Regions from separate parts of the Eubacterium sp. 3_1_31 genome, predicted to be linked through region 2. Evidence: predicted binding sites of a transcription regulator. Region 2 holds the regulator's gene; the other holds the start of a gene.
The links. Region 2 encodes Rex, which represses fermentation and respiration genes when NADH is low (regulators of the CRP and FNR family bind a similar motif). Its sites were predicted from a motif close to ATTGTTAANNNNTTAACAAT; they were not measured.
Positions count from the first base shown of each region.

Region 1: the regulator Rex is predicted to act here: its motif matches at 3,811-3,830, upstream of ACESSZ_RS08815 (acyl-CoA dehydrogenase).

Region 1 covers NZ_CAXUBY010000018.1:23,126-31,537, reverse strand. The annotation lists gene ACESSZ_RS08830 (3-hydroxyacyl-CoA dehydrogenase family protein) at 1-581, opposite strand, end outside; gene ACESSZ_RS08825 (electron transfer flavoprotein subunit alpha/FixB family protein) at 669-1,697, opposite strand; gene ACESSZ_RS08820 (electron transfer flavoprotein subunit beta/FixA family protein) at 1,710-2,498, opposite strand; gene ACESSZ_RS08815 (acyl-CoA dehydrogenase) at 2,520-3,659, opposite strand; gene ACESSZ_RS08810 (acetyl-CoA C-acetyltransferase) at 4,235-5,440, shown strand; gene ACESSZ_RS08805 (DUF6323 family protein) at 5,739-6,128, shown strand; gene ACESSZ_RS08800 (DUF6179 domain-containing protein) at 6,125-7,390, shown strand; gene ACESSZ_RS08795 (lysylphosphatidylglycerol synthase transmembrane domain-containing protein) at 7,479-8,412, shown strand, end outside.
Region 2 covers NZ_CAXUBY010000060.1:1,434-9,845, reverse strand. The annotation lists gene ACESSZ_RS15235 (BglG family transcription antiterminator) at 1-1,519, shown strand, start outside; gene ACESSZ_RS15230 (hypothetical protein) at 1,617-1,988, shown strand; gene ACESSZ_RS15225 (GNAT family N-acetyltransferase) at 2,272-2,859, opposite strand; gene asnS (asparagine--tRNA ligase) at 2,940-4,325, opposite strand; gene ACESSZ_RS15215 (redox-sensing transcriptional repressor Rex) at 4,591-5,220, opposite strand; gene ACESSZ_RS15210 (NUDIX hydrolase) at 5,363-5,884, opposite strand; gene ACESSZ_RS15205 (NUDIX hydrolase) at 6,046-6,534, opposite strand; gene tsaD (tRNA (adenosine(37)-N6)-threonylcarbamoyltransferase complex transferase subunit TsaD) at 6,873-7,886, opposite strand; gene rimI (ribosomal protein S18-alanine N-acetyltransferase) at 7,883-8,332, opposite strand; gene tsaB (tRNA (adenosine(37)-N6)-threonylcarbamoyltransferase complex dimerization subunit type 1 TsaB) at 8,334-8,412, opposite strand, start outside.

The sequences.
Region 1 (8,412 bases), on a different contig from region 2:
TCATTGATCATAGGAATCAAGATACGGTTAACAACGAATCCAGGACCTTCTGCAACTTCAACAGGAGTCTTTCCTAAAGATTTAGAAATTTCGATGATAGCCTCTTTTGTTTCTACTGGAGTATTGATACCAGAGATAACTTCAACCAGTTTCATACGATCTGCTGGGTTGAAGAAATGCATACCGATTACTGGGTGTTTGATACCTTTTGCAATTTCTGTTACTGATAAAGAAGATGTGTTTGTACCAAAGATACAAGATTCTTTACAGATTTCATCCAATGTAGAGAACAGTTCTTTCTTTGTTTCCATGATTTCCAGAACAGCTTCTACTACTAAGTCGCAATCAGCCAAATCTTTGTATTCGCCAGCCTTCAGGTTACCTTTGATTTCAGCAGCTTTATCAGCTGTCATTTTTTCTCTGGTTACCAATTTGTCTAACTTTTTACCGATCTTGTCGATTCCGCCCTGTGCCCATTCAAGCTTAATGTCACATACAGTTACATCATAACCATTTGTAGCAAATGCGTTTGCAATGCCCTGGCCCATTGTTCCAGCGCCGATTACACCAACTTTTTTCATGTTCATTATCTCCTTTTTACCTTTTTTATCTCATATAACAGAGGGGATAGAAATATTTTCCTATCCACCTTCTGCGTATGATTTTAATTATGCTTTTTTCGCAGCGATGATTTCTTCTTTCAGAAGAGGTAAGATTTCTTTTACATCACCGATGAAGCCCATGTTTGCAATAGAGAAGATTTCAGCCTGTGGATCACGGTTGATAGCGATGATCATATCTGATTTTTCCATACCGGCAACATGCTGACAAGCACCGGAAATACCACATGCGATGTACAGAGAAGGACGTACGGTCTTACCCGTCTGGCCTACCTGAATGTCTTTTGATGCAAAACCATCATCAACAACGGCACGGCTAGCACACATTGCACCGCCTAATTCTTCTGCAACTGCTTCTACCATGTCTAAGCAATCTTCAGCACCACGACCGGCACCTACTAAGATATCGCATTTTGTAATATCGATACCTTCCACAACCTTAGCGATTACTTCTTTAACAACAACTTTTGCGTCTGTATCTTTGAAATCAGGTGTAAATGCTACAACTTCACCTGTTCTTGCAGTATCCACTGGATCCATGCTGAATACGTTTGGACGAATCGTTGCCATCTGTGGACGAGTGTCTGGACAAACGATTGTACCAAACAGGTTACCACCGAAAGTAGGACGTGTAACTAATAATAATGCTTCACCATCCGCAACTTTTTCCTGATCGATTTCAATCTTTGTAGCATCTGCAGTCAAACCTGCATTCAAACGAGCAGCAACTCTTGGAGCTAAGTCACGGCCTAATACCGTAGCACCAGTTAAGAAACTGTCTGGTTTATATGTTTCGATAATCTGTGTTAATGTATCAGCATAGAATTGTGTAGAGTAGCCTTCCAGTAATTCATGATCTGCAACGATTACTTTATCAGCACCGTGTGCGATAACATCGTTTGCTTTATCCGTTACGTTGTGTCCTAACAGAACACCAACAACCTGGAATCCCATCTGAGGAATTGATGCTACCAATTTTCTAGCTTCAGAAATTAATTCGTATCCGACGTTGGCAATTTCACCATTTCTCTGTTCAACGAATACGTAAATATCTTTGTATCCTTCAAATTTAGCCATTGTTTTCTCCTCCTATTTCGTAATGATCTGCTTTTCTTTCAGTGTTTTAGCAATCAGTTTTGCTGCATCAGCTGCTGGCATATCGTAAGTTTCCGTTTCAGCCGTAACATCTTTTGTAAATGTATGGTGAACCTTAGTAGGAGAACCTGCCAAACCTACTTTTTCAGCAGGGATATCCAAATCAGCAAAGGTCATGATCTTCACTTCTTTGCTGAAGGAATCAACGATATCATTACAGTTCATGTAACGAGGAGTGTTCATTCCACTTAATGTTGTTAACAGACATGGAAGCTTAGCTTCAATAATTTCTTCAGTATCTTCTAATGACTTACGAACTGTAACACTCTTATCATTTACTTCCATGATCTTATCCACGTAAGTAACCTGAGGAATATCCAGACGTTCTGCTGTCTGAGGACCAACCTGTGCAGTATCACCATCAATTGCCTGACGTCCGCCGATGATCAAGTCATAACCAACTTTTTCAATGGCAGCAGCCAATGTACTAGAAGTAGCACATGTATCCGCACCGGCAAAAGCACGGTCAGTAATCAAAATACATTCATCAACACCACGGCCATACAGTTCTTTCAGCATGCCGCTTGCCTGAGGAGGCCCCATAGAGATAACCGTTACATGAGCACCTGTTGCCTCTTTAATTTTCAATGCTTCTTCAACACCAGCTAAATCATCTGGGTTGATGATACTTGGTACACCAGCACGAATCAGAGTACCTGTTACCTTATCGACACGGATTTCAGTTGAATCCGGTACCTGTTTTACAAGAACGATAATTTTCATGATCTTCTTCCTTTCCTTTTATTATTTCAACATCTGTCCAGAAATAACCATACGCTGTACTTCAGAAGTACCTTCGTAGATTTCCGTAATTTTTGCATCACGGAACATTCTTTCTACTGGATAATCACGTGTATAACCATATCCACCCATCAGCTGGATTGCTTTTGTCGTAACTTCCATGGCAACTTCAGCAGCAAATAATTTTGCTTCAGCAGCTAAGTATGTGTAAGGTTGTCCGTTTTCTTTAGCCATCGCAGCCTGATAAACTAACAGACGAGCTGCATCTGTTTTTACCTGCATATCAGCCAACTGGAACTGTGTGTTCTGGAATTTAGAAATAGGGCGACCGAACTGTTTACGTGATTTCACATAAGGAACAACTTCATCAATTGCACCCTGAGCAATACCTAATGCCTGTGCAGCGATACCGATACGTCCGCCATCCAGTGTCATCATGGCAATCTTGAAGCCTTTACCTTCTTGACCTAACAGCTGATCTTTGCTTAAACGCACATTGTTAAAGATCAATTCACTAGTAGCACTACCACGAATACCTAATTTCTTTTCGTGCTGTCCTACTGTAAATCCTGGCATACCTTTTTCTACGATAAAGGCAGAAATACCATGTGTTCCCTTAGACTTGTCAGTCATCGCAAAGATTACATATACATCAGCTTCACCAGCGTTTGTAATAAAGATCTTTGTACCATTTAAGATATAATCATCGCCATCTTTTACAGCAGTTGTCTGCTGACCAGCAGCATCCGTACCGGCATTTGGTTCTGTTAAACCGAAAGCAGCCAGTTTCTTACCTGTACATAAATCAGGCAGATAACGGTTTTTCTGTTCTTCTGTACCAAATGCAAAAATTGGCCAAGTTCCCAGAGAAGTATGGGCAGATAATACAACACCTGTAGTACCACATTTCTTGCTCAGTTCTTCAACTGCCAGAATGTAGCTCAGGTAATCTGCACCTGCTCCGCCGTATTCTCTTGGGAATGGAATACCGAGCATTTTGCACTCTCTCATTTTTTCAACGTTTTCACGTGGGAAACGTTCGTCTTCGTCGACTTCTGCTGCAAGAGGTTTGACATCTTTTTCAGCAAACTCAGCGAATAGTTTCTTCATCATTTTGTGTTGTTCTGTTAACATGAAGTCCATAAGTGTTCTCCTCTCCTTGAATGTTCTTGAACTAATAGGATTCTTACATGCGCCTATATATAAATAATGTATATAACAGGCGGTATCCCGGCGTTTCGGGAGCCATAATCCATATATAATTTTATCCCTCTTTTTTCCTTTCGTCAACACAATTGTTAAAATTTTAACAAGTTTTAACAGAAACAAAAAACCCGTTTCATTAGCACCCTTTCTTCCTGTATTATCCTTACCTTTCCTGCTTACCATCCCTTTCTATTCATGAAAAGAAAAAATCTTGTATAAGTAGGTCATATCCTTGGCTCTTGATGTACACTTTAGTTAAATGCTTATGCTTTGAATCTAATCTTTTTTGGGAATTCTTAGTATTGTAGTCAAGATGCATCAAAATGATAACGTTTCCTCCTACTTATAAAGGGACAACATCCTAAACTTACAACACCCAAAAGTATGCATACAGAACTTATTAATTTTTTCACAAGCTGTTGACATCTGTATCCTTTTTCGGTATCATATTCATGTATGAAGTTAGTATTCATATCAAGAAAGGTTTCGAAAAAGAAAGACAGGTAGAGAAAATGAAAAAAACTTATGTTGTTAGCGCTAAACGTAGTGCAATCGGTAGTTTTCTGGGTTCTTTAACAACAGTTAAACCAGTTGATTTAGGTGCTACTGTTGTCAAAGCATTACTGGAAGACGCACACGTTGCCCCTGAAAATGTTGATGAACTGCTGTGTGGTAACGTATTAAGTGCAGGATTGGGGCAGAACATCGGCCGTCAGGTTGCATTGGCTGCTGGTATTCCTGAATCTGTTTGTTCACATTCCGTTAACATGGTATGTGGTTCCGGTTTACGTACCGTAATGGAAGGTGTTATGTCTATCCAGACTGGCTTCAATGATATCGTTGTTGCTGGTGGTGTAGAAAGCATGTCAGGTGCTCCTTACCTAATTCCTGCAAACACTCGTACAGGAAACAAAATGGGAGATTTCAAATGTACGGACCATATGATCTACGACGCATTAACTGATGCTATGAATGGTATTCACATGGGTGTTACCGCAGAAAATATTGCGAAAAAATATAACATCACTCGTGAAATGCAAGATGAATTCGGTTATGCATCTCAACAGAAAGCAATAGCTGCTGTTGATAGCGGACGTTTCAAAGATGAAATCGTTCCAGTAGAAGTAAAACTGAGAAAAGAAACTGTGATCTTTGATACTGACGAACATCCTAACCGTAAATCTACTCCTGAAAAAATGGCAAAACTTCGCCCAGCTTTCATTAAAGATGGTACTGTAACAGCTGCTAATGCATCTGGTATCAATGATGGTGCAAGCTTTGTATTATTAGCTAGTGAAGATGCTGTAGCAAAATATAACTTAACACCAATTTGTGAAGTTATCGGTATCGGCCAAGGTGGTGTAGATCCATTGACTATGGGCTTAGGTCCTACTCCAGCAATTCGTCATGCATTGAACTATGCAGGTCTGAAACTGCAGGATATTGAATTAGTCGAACTGAATGAAGCATTCGCAGCACAGAGTTTAGGTGTTATCCATGAATTAGTGGAAGAACACGGTATCGATCGCGAAGAATTCATGAACAAGACAAACGTAAATGGTGGTGCCATTGCACTGGGTCATCCAGTAGGTGCATCTGGTAACCGTATCTTAGTAACATTGATCCACGAAATGATCAAACGTGATGCAAAAGTTGGTTTAGCATCTCTGTGTATCGGTGGCGGACAGGGTACTGCTGTTATCGTAAAACGTCCTTAAGAAATAACGCAAAACATCGGTGTATTTACCGATGTTTTTTTTGTATGTACTTCTATCATACGTTCGTATGATTAAATACTGTATTGAGACTTGTTTATGCCCTTTCTTCAATCCCTGTATCTGCTCTTTTCATCCCGATAAAATAAAAAAATGATGTTTCAACACCATCGACATATAGTTTAAAGATTTTTTTCTCTTATTTGTATTCATATAATACCATAAATTCATCATTTTTTCAAGACTATACCTCGCTTCCTATTTGTGATAAAACTCTTTACATGAAAGGAAGTGATCATCAATGCATACGACATCTCAAGCTTTATCCGTCAATCAAACGCTCAATCAACAACTTCAATCTTATGGATACCATCTGCGTGCAGAAGATATGACAGCCTTAAAACAAAGTGTGCAGCATGCTTGTAGCGCTTTTGACTTGGTAGAGAGTGACTATCACATCTTATATGAGCTGATAAAAGCGCTGGCTGCCTCCCCTTATGCAGATGCAACACGATATTTACCCATGCTTCATGATGCCATATTTTCCTATTATCAATTACGCTCTTTGTTTTCCTGGCAAGTGAATGATGCCACCATACTGCATACCCTGCTTACCTTTCATATGCAATATGGAACATTTGATAAAGTCCTTATAAAACGGTGCTGCAAACAGCTAAAAATACGAAAATGAGCTCTAACATACAAACACAAAAAAAGAGTAGCGACCAGCAACAAGAGCGTCTGGAGTTACTTAAACATTTGATTCAGCTTTATACACACCATAACAGTAGCTGTGTTCCTCGTCACGTAGCAAACGATATGCTTATCAGCATTACTTATATAGCCCATCATGCCACAGATGATGCATCTTTAAAAAAACGTTATGTTCATGGTTTACAACAGTTAGAGCTTTTATGCCATGCTTGCAAACACCGCTTAGCAAAAGTCCAGCTCTATGCCGAATGGTACCCAAATGAACGTCTGCGTTATCTCCTTACCGATTTTTTTCCAACCTATCTCAAACGTTTATCATCGCCTTATGCTCCTTTGTTGTATGCTTTTGAAAAAGAAGATATCGATTATCCATTGCTAGATGGTTTGCCTTTGGAGCATGCAATGTATCATTTACAGGGAATTGATTTAATTTCTCATTATCTGGAACAACTATCTTATGAAGTAGCCTTTCTGAAACCTTTTTATCAAGAACTTCCGATGATTTATAAGCTTTATCAAATGCAGCGACACGTTTCTTTGTTTGAACTAAATCAGAATCTGGTGGAAGTCTTATTGCCTCAAGTATTGTTACATGTATACCTGAAACAATCTTATGGAGTTCAGCTGGATGCTGCTGCTCTTGATGCTTTTAATAAAAGGTTATCCATAATGCGACCACAGGAGCTTTTGCAACAAATGTATCTAAGCTTACAGCCATATCTTGACGAGGATGTATATGTGTATGTGTATGCCTATTTTCCTATTCTAAATCAACGACTGCAAAACGATATGGAAAACCATGCAGAACTTTTTATTTTTGAGGATAACACGCCAAAACAATATACCTTACAAGTAATGACCGCTTGTTTAAATAGTGAATTCACACACCATCAAGAAGTCTTATCTGCTATGACATCGACTACTGAAAAAATACATTATTTTCGAACGCATTTGCATAATTTCCAAGATATGATCGAGATTTGGGATAGTTATATCTTTTCTTTGGAAGAATTAACGGTATTATTTCAATCGTATACTCCTAAGGATTTCGCCATCTTCTTGCGCCATCATTATGCTGAGCAATTTGTCTTTACCGCTTGGGTAACACTTGATGAACTTTTACTGTTGCCAGCAAGTGCAGATTGGGAAGAAGCTTTACATATGGTCCTATCAACATTGTCGAAAAAACAACAGCATATTCTTGAACAATGGATGAATTCTATCAAATTACAATACTGAACAATTGCCTGTTATTGTCTAAAGAATCGTTATATTACTAGCTCTTATTATGAAAAAGGTGTATCCTAATGAAAAAAGAGGAAGTACTATGAAGAAACATCAGCAAGTTATAAAAATTCTGATCTTGACTCTATTTGTCATCAGCATGTTGTATCTTACTTTAAAAGATGATCTGCAAGATATTTTACAATTACTGCAAAACCTCGATTTCTACCATTCACTCTTACTGATCACGGTAAGTTTTATTACTTGCATATTAGGCGGTGTCATCATTGGTATGTTAGGACATAAAGCACAAGATGATTATCGTTTATACAATGGCATTTCTAATGGTCTTGTTTCTTTGTTTCTGATGAATGTCAGTGCTTCTGCGTTTGCTAAAGCAGCACAAATGGTCATGTTCAAGATGAAAAAACTTAAAGCAGATGTTGCTTGCTCTATCTTGGTCATGGATCAGCTGCTTTATCAGATATCTTATTTATTACTTGCTGCATTCGCCATCGCTATCAATTATGATTTTTTGGTGAATCAGTTTATGAAAGAAATCCCCTTTGCCTTTATCGGTTTTCTGATTGGTTTTATACCGCTCATAGCTGTATCGCTGCTTTTCTTTTGGCCCTTTTTGCAGCATCTTCTCATACAGATATTGCTCTGGTTTATGAAAAAGCTAAACCTTCATGTTACGACTGCTTCAATCGAAATAAAACTGGAACAATTTTGCAAATCTTTACAAGCAGTGAATATTTTATATGTACAAGATCGAAAACTGCTATTGCGCATCCATCTAGTAAATACATTACGTTTAATACTACGCCATTCGCTGCCTATCTTAATCGCAATTGCCTTGCATATAGAAGTCAGTCTATATGATATCCCCTTGTTTTTCAGTGCCTCTTTCTTTGTCGATCTCATTTTATCTTCCTTGCCAATCTACGGCAAACACGGTGTAGCAGAAACAACATTTGCACTCATCTTTACTCCTATCGTTGGTAAAGTCAATGCAGCTGCTATGATGTTGTTAT
Region 2 (8,412 bases):
CAGAGATCATGATTTGTTATATTTAGAAGGCAGTGAAAAAGATAAACGGCGATTAATGAGCCGCTTAATTTCCAGTGATACGTATGATAATTTTGTCTTAAAAGATGAAGTGCGTTTATTGACTTATCATTATCATTTTTGGGATTTCCGTAAAAATCTTGCCGATATTTTTTCACGCAATAATGTATTTGCGAATGATTATACACTAAATAATACGGCATTGCATCTTATTGTCATGATTGATCGTATCCGTAATGCCTGTGAGTTAAATGATCAAGTCGATTTCACACCGTTTCTTGATTCACAACAATATCTTGTGGCACAGGAAATAAAACAGTATATTGAGAAAAACTATCAAATCCATATGAATGATGCTGAAGTTTATAATTTGACGCTTATTATCTCGAACAATACAACGATGATTGATTATTCTTTTATTAATGGCTCTAATATTTCATCTTTTATTGAACAGAAATATATTGATATCGCCCATGCCGTGATTCACAATGTTGAAGAGCGCTATTTACTGGATGCCTTTGATGAAGAATTTATTGCGAAATTCACCATCCATGTTAAGAATCTGTTTAATCGTGTTGCACATAACTATTATGCCAAAAATCCATTGACCGCTAAGATCAAGGCAACGTATCCCTTGATTTATGATATTGCCGTTTATATTGCCCAACAGTTTAAAGAAAATTATGATGTAGTGTTGAATGAGGATGAAATTACCTTTATTTCTTTTCACATCGGCAGTTACTTTGAAAACAATGTGCAATCAAAAAACAAGTTAACGATTCTCTTTTTATATGCCGATTATTACAGCATTCATCAACATACCTTAGAGAAGATCAGCCGTCATTTTGAAGATAAGATAACGATAAAATATGCCGTTTCTATGCCTTCCTATCAGCCCAACATGCTGCATGCAGATTTGATTATTTCAACAGTAGAGGCAAGATTTCCTCAGCCATATGTGTTAATTCATCCATTTCTTACAAATAAAGATATGGCCTTATTGGAAACTACCATTTCTAAGATGTTATCCGAAAAAAACAAACAGAAGCTGAAAGATTTTCTATTTGATTTATTTGATCCTCGCTTATTTTATACGGATGTTCACTTAGATCGTACCCAGCTCATTCAAAAGCTTTGTAACGATGCGATTGCACTGGATTATGCCGAAGCTTCCTTTACACAGGATGTCTTTGCTCGTGAGCATATGTCAAGCACCGCCTTTGAGGACGCTGCCGTTCCTCATTCACTTGGTGATAACGCTAAAAAAAGCTTTATAAGTGTCGTCCTTTGTCCAGATGGTATGCAATGGGGAGTGCATGAGGTGCATATTGTCACCTTACTAGGCGTACATGATGACAGCAGACAAATATTTGCCCAGATCTTTGATCAGTTGATTGAGATTCTTAGTGAACCGGCTTTTTTAAAAGATCTCATCAACTGTCAAGATTATCAAACATTCATTCGCAAGTTAACTGCTTATATGAATGAGGTCAGTGAATAGAAAAAGCAGTTGCTATTCTAACAATCGTTTGTTACCCTTGTGTTATCGCTTTTCTGATGTCATACTATATCTATATAATTGATAAAGGAGTTATCTTATGAACATCTATGAATTTTGGAAAGCCGTCCTAAAACAGGATGAGCAGGAAATCAGAAACTATTTTCATCAGGATGCGAGGATTTGTTGGCATTGTACCAATGAACTATTTACGCTTGATGAATATATTATTGCGAATTGCGAATATCCGGGAGATTGGGATGGGGTCGTAGAAAGAGTAGAGTTACTTGATGATTTGATCATTAGTGTTACACTTGTTTATCCAAAAGATCAAACTGCTTCCTATCATGTTGTTTCCTTTCTGAAGCTACAACAGGATAAAATTATTTCTTTGGATGAATATTGGGCAGATGATGGCAGTGCGCCGCAATGGCGATTGGACAAGCATATCGGAAAGCCTATCAAAGAATAATTTTTAAAGAAATTGGATAAACGTATTGGTAACGCGAAGAAAGGATACCTTTAAAAAGCTGGACTAACCTATTAAAAAACTCATGAAAGAATAACTTTTGACAAATTGGGCTAACATATTGGAAACCCCATGAAAGAATCACCTTTTAAAAAGGAAAGGCACAAAACCCCAAACAGATAAAAAGCAGCTACAGGAAGGATGCAACCTTCATTCGTTAGATTTTAAGTCTAACTTTTGGAGGTCACATTAGAAATCATTCCATGCAAGCTGCTCTTTTTATGATTTATTTTATAGGCTCATTGTCTTTGTTTAAAAGTTCGCTTAGATTCTTTGGCAATTGTTCAATGAAGGATGCCAATGGCACGATTGGTTGAGGTACACCTGGTGAAAGTAATTCTTTATCCATCCAAACAACATCCAACCACTTGTCAAATTTATAGCCGGTATGAGGAAATCTAGCCACTAATTGAAATCCTAACCGCTCATGCATACGCTCACTTTTCGGATTGGGAGAAGTGATACAGGCATATGCATGATGTACCTGCTGTTTCTTTAATAAAATAAATAATACTTTATACAGCATACTGCCAATACCTTTTCCATGAACATCCTTATTGACATATACGCTTAATTCCACATCCCATTGATAAGCCGCACGCTCCTTATAACGATGCGCATAAGCATAGCCTAAAATATTTCCTTCCTCTTCATAGACCAGATATGGATATACCTGTTGTATCACTTCCATACGTTGTTCAAATTCCGTAAGGGAAGGCACTTCATATTCAAAAGTTGCACTATCATGCAATACATATTCAGCATAAATTGCTAATATGCTTGCGGCATCCTGTTTTGTTGCTAAACGTATCATATTCTGTTCCTTTCTTACCCCTTTGTATCATCTATTGTAAAAGAAGACCTTCACATACCCTGTGAAAGTCTATTCTACGATTAGAAAATCAAATTTCTTGGTGTACGTGGGAATGGCTCAACATCACGAATATTCTGCATGCCTGTTAAATACATCAGCATACGGTCAAAGCCTAAGCCAAAGCCGGCATGTTTACAACCGCCATAACGACGCAAGTCCATATACCATTGTAAGCTGTCAGTTTCCATACCCATTTCTTTCATACGCGCTTCTAGCACATCATAACGCTCTTCACGCTGACTTCCGCCAACCAATTCGCCAACGCCTGGCACTAACAAATCACATGCCGCAACCGTCTTATTATCTTCATTGACACGCATATAGAAGGCTTTGATATCCTTTGGATAATCAATCAAGAAGACCGGGCCATTGACTACTTTCTCACATAAGTAGCGTTCATGCTCACTCTGCAGATCCATGCCCCATTCGATTTTGTTATTTTCAAACTTCACATCGGCTTTCTTTAAAAGCTCAATCGCCTCCGTATAAGTCATACGCTTAAATTCACTGTTACGTACCTTGGTGATACGTTCAATGCATTCCTTATCAATCATGCTGTTAAAGAATTTCATTTCTTCCGGTGCATTTTCCAAGACATAATCAATACAATATTTCACCATATCTTCAATAAGATCCATATCATCCTCTAAGTCCGCAAAGGCAATTTCCGGTTCAATCATCCAGAATTCACTGGCATGACGTGTCGTATTTGAGTTTTCGGCACGGAAAGTTGGTCCAAAGGTATACACATCTCGAAAAGCCATCGCAAAGGATTCTACATGCAATTGTCCGGATACCGTTAAAGAAGCGTGTTTCCCAAAGAAATCTTCTTCATACTTTTGATCTTCACGTGTGGTAACTGTAAAGGTTTCTCCCGCACCTTCTGCATCATTGCCGGTAATGACTGGCGTATGTACATAGACAAAGCCCTGGTTCTGGAAGAACTCATGGATGGCCATGGACAATACAGAACGCAGACGGAAAATGGCATAGAAGGAATTCGCACGAGGACGCAAGTGTGGTATCTCACGCATATACTCAAAGCTGTGACGTTTCTTCTGCAATGGATAATCACGATCACAATCACCTTCCAAAACAGCCTCTGTTACTACAATTTCAAATGGCTGTTTACCATCTGGTGTTAATTTTAATTTCCCGGTTACGGTAATAGCTGCGCCGGTAGGATATTTCTCTACTTCCGCGAAGTTTTTCAATTCCTGCATATAAACTAATTGTGCATTGCGGAAATACGTACCATCATTTAATTCGATAAAGCCTAATTTACCGCTGCAGCGATTTGTACGTATCCAACCTTGCAGCTGTACATATTCCAAGCTGTCTAGTTCTACATGAGATGCGCTTAATACGATTTCATATAGTTCGCGAATGGTCATAAATTCAAACATTTCATTTCCTCCTTTTATTCATTAAGGGAACAAAAAAAACGTTCCCTTTCAGGAACGTAAGTTAGTTACGCGGTGCCATCCTGATTCCTGTCAGAAATACCTCTGCTGACAGACATCTTGCTTATCGGATCTTAACGCCATCCTTTCGCGGAATCGTCTACTCTATTCTCCGATTCAACTCCACAGGTGTTCTCCGCTTGCTCGTATGCCTCCGGCTTCCACCATCCCGGATTCGCTATGCATCGTTAGCAGGCATCGTCCTGTTTCAACGTTCTACATTTAAACTGTTTGTTTCAAAAACAAGTTCCTGTATAGATGATACCACATCTACGCTCTTTAATACAACCCCTTTTGGAATTTGTATATGCACATGGGTAAAATCGACCAAACCTGTGATGCCACAGGCAATTAAACGATCTACCGTCTGCTGAATATTTTCACTGATGGCTAAGATGGCGATACGGCAGCCATCCGGAATGCGTTGTTCCAGCTCACTGATATCATATACCGGAATACCGAAACGCACACCCTGGCGATCAGGATTAATATCAAATGCACAGGCAATCTCACCTACAACATAATCCCATTTATTATACTTCATCAAAGCGCGGCCCATATTACCTGCCCCCACCAAAATGATCTTCTCATCGAAATCCATGCCAAGCTGCTGGTTGAATATTTCAATCAGTTTATTGACATCATAACCATACCCTTGTTTCCCCAGATTTCCCAAAAAGGAAAAATCTCGGCGAATCGTCGTTGGTTCAATATTCACAACACTGGCAAGCTCTTTGGACATGATCCTTTCCACTCCTGAGCTTTTCAGTTTCCGCAGTGCTTTCAGATACACCGGATAGCGCTGCAACGTAGCCTTTGGCACATTTTTCTCTGTCATGTTCATCACCTCTGTTAGTATACCACAAATTTTTTTAATTGTGAAGAATTTGTCATTTTGAACTTTTACGGCTTGTACGTACTGTCATACGTATCTCATAGTGCTAATAAAAAGAAGCAAGAAAACTTAGCTTTCCGATATATTATGATGAACAATGCAAGCCTTGCTGCTTATGCATGTCTAACAATAAAGCAAGCAAATGTGGCTGATATGGGATGAAGATTCCCTGTTTGCACATCAGATGCACAGTTTCTAAATCTGCCCAACAAACACCACTGACCTCCTCCTTTTGCAATGTCAGATCTGCTAATCCTCCGGCATAATCAATGGTAAAGAAATCTACTAAGGAATGTTGTCCATAGCTGCGCAAAACCGGCTTACGTTGTTGAAAATCCATATAAATGCCTAATTCTTCCTGCAACTCGCGCTGTGCACATTGCCGGGCATTTTCTCCACTAACAGCACTTCCGCCTATGCCAAAATCCCAATAGCCGGGAAAGCTTTCTTTTTGATCTGAACGTTTTTGTAACAACAGACGACCATCTTTACCAAGAATCAACAGATGAATGACCAAATGGTAATCTCCTATTGCCATCGCATCTCCACGCTTTACCCTGCGTCCAGTACAAATGCCATCTTGTGTATAGATATCCCAGTATTCCATGATTCTTTCCTCCTAACCTTCTGTGATTGCTTTATTGGCTGCGTGATTGATTATGCGCTTGCTCATCACGTGCTTTTCATGTTTTTAATTATATCTTTTTATTCTTTAAATCATTGATCAAGTGCTTTACAAATGCTTACCCGGTACATTCTCCTTTTTCATCATTCACATTCTTTCGCAAGCCTTGTCACGATGGTTTGTATCCGCTCATCATCCAACTGTTTCAAGGTATCCTTAAAGAAAGCCGGATAGGCATCATAGCTTTGATAGTCATCGATCGGTATCCAAACCGCCTCCTCTAAAGGTGTTTTAAGAAATGGCTTTTTTAAATCCTCTTCATGCACAGGTTCTACCAGATAATAAAAGGATACCTCATGATTATTGCCAAGATCTTCTACATCAAAAAAATTCTCATGGATGCATACCAGTCGTTTAACACGAATAGATAAGCCTATTTCTTCCTTTGTTTCCCTGATGATTGCCTCTTCTGCAGTTTCCTGAAACATGATGGCACCTCCCAGTGAATACATAACTTCTTTACCACCTTCCGCTAATCTACCTTTCATCATCAGCACTTTGCCATCACGAACCAAAATCGCACCTGCTCGTAACCGAAAGGTTCCCTTTTCACTATCATAACAATTATCCATAAGCTCATCTCCTTTTTAGCTATGTTAAATATCCATAGCATCAAAAAACTCATCTAGTCTATCCAAAATACTATTCATTATGCCATTGCTTGCTCTAAAACAATGGATATGAAACACATATATTGAAAAAGAATGTGATACCTTATATATTATATTACTTTATATGAAAGAATGTTCAACTAGTAAATACTATTACAAGATAAATTCATAAAATAATATCCATGCGACTAGAGATTTTCCCATACAAAAACCCCCTTTACTGATTTGTCCACAGTTCAGGGGGTATATCCAATATTCGGTTTATAAACGTTTCCTCAAGACTTTTCCTTCTATGCGTCCTATCTTTCCAATTCCATGCCAGGATCTGCAGTCAAAGCAAAATCTCCACGCTCTCCATGCTGATAAGCGATGGTACCTGCAACACCGATCATTGCTGCATTATCCGTACAACAAGACAACGGCGGTATGATAAAGGTAACCTCTGGATACGCCTTAGCCATATCCTCACTGATCTTCTTACGCAAACAAGAATTCGCCGCAACTCCACCTGCCAACAACATTTGTTTAGGGTGATACAGCTCCAAAGCTTTCCGTGCTCTTTCCAATAACGCCTCAAAAGCCGTTTCCTGATAAGAAGCAGCCAAATCCTCAGGCAGGAATGTTTCATTTTTCCGCTTACAGCGATCAATAAACTGCAAGACACTGCTCTTTAAACCGCTGAAAGAAAAATCCAATTCATTCTCTGTTTTAGGCTTCGCCAATGTATAAATAGCTTTGCCATCCTTTGCTATCTTATCCACATAGACACCACCTGGATAAGGTAAGCCTAATACACGTCCAACCTTATCACCGGCTTCACCAATTGCATCATCTTGCGTTGTGCCTAAAATTTCAAAGCTCCATTCATCCTTCATATAAACAAGTTCCGTATGTCCACCTGATACAACTAAAGCAAGTAAAGGAAATGCAAGCTCGGTAATTAACTGATTCGCATAAATGTGGCCGGCAATATGATGTACGGGAACTAATGGCTTATCATATGCCCAAGCCAAAGTTTTCGCCGCCTGAACACCAACATGCAAAGAACCAACCAATCCCGGTCCCTGTGTAACCGCGATAGCATCCATATCCGCTACATCCATGTTAGCTTTCTTCAAAGCCTCTTCAATAACCATTGAAATATTTTCCACATGAATACGACTGGCAACCTCCGGAATCACACCGCCAAAATCCTTATGAACATCAATCTGCGTCGCCACCACATTTGCCACGATTTCCTTCGCATTCTTAATGATGGCAACCGCTGTTTCATCACAACTTGATTCAATAGCCAATATATACGTGTCTTTCATATACAATTTCCTCCTAACGCCTTTATCAGAAAATCCGCATCCTCACCATTATCCTGATAATAAGCTTTACGGACATTCACTTTGATAAAATCATAGTGCTCATACAATTTATGAGCAGCTTCATTTGAAACGCGTACTTCTAATGAGATAGTTTCACACTGCTCTTGATTTGCTGTTGCAATCATGACATCCATCAGCAAATGCGCATACTGCTGTCCACGATAAGCCGGTGCAACAGCAATCTTCGCCAACTGACATGTTTCAAACGTAATCCAGAAATCAATATAGCCAATGATCCTATCGTCTACTTCTAACACATAAACATGAGCAAACGGATTCTCATGTAATTCATATCGATATTGTTCCTCTTGCCAAGGCAAGGGAAAGCATTCACTATCCAATGCCGCAACCGCTTCAATATCCTCCACTTGCATTTTACGCAGCATACTACTTCACCAAATACGCATCATTTTCTTTTAAATATCGCGGAGTTAAGGTATGTACATTGTCAATGCGACGCGCTAAC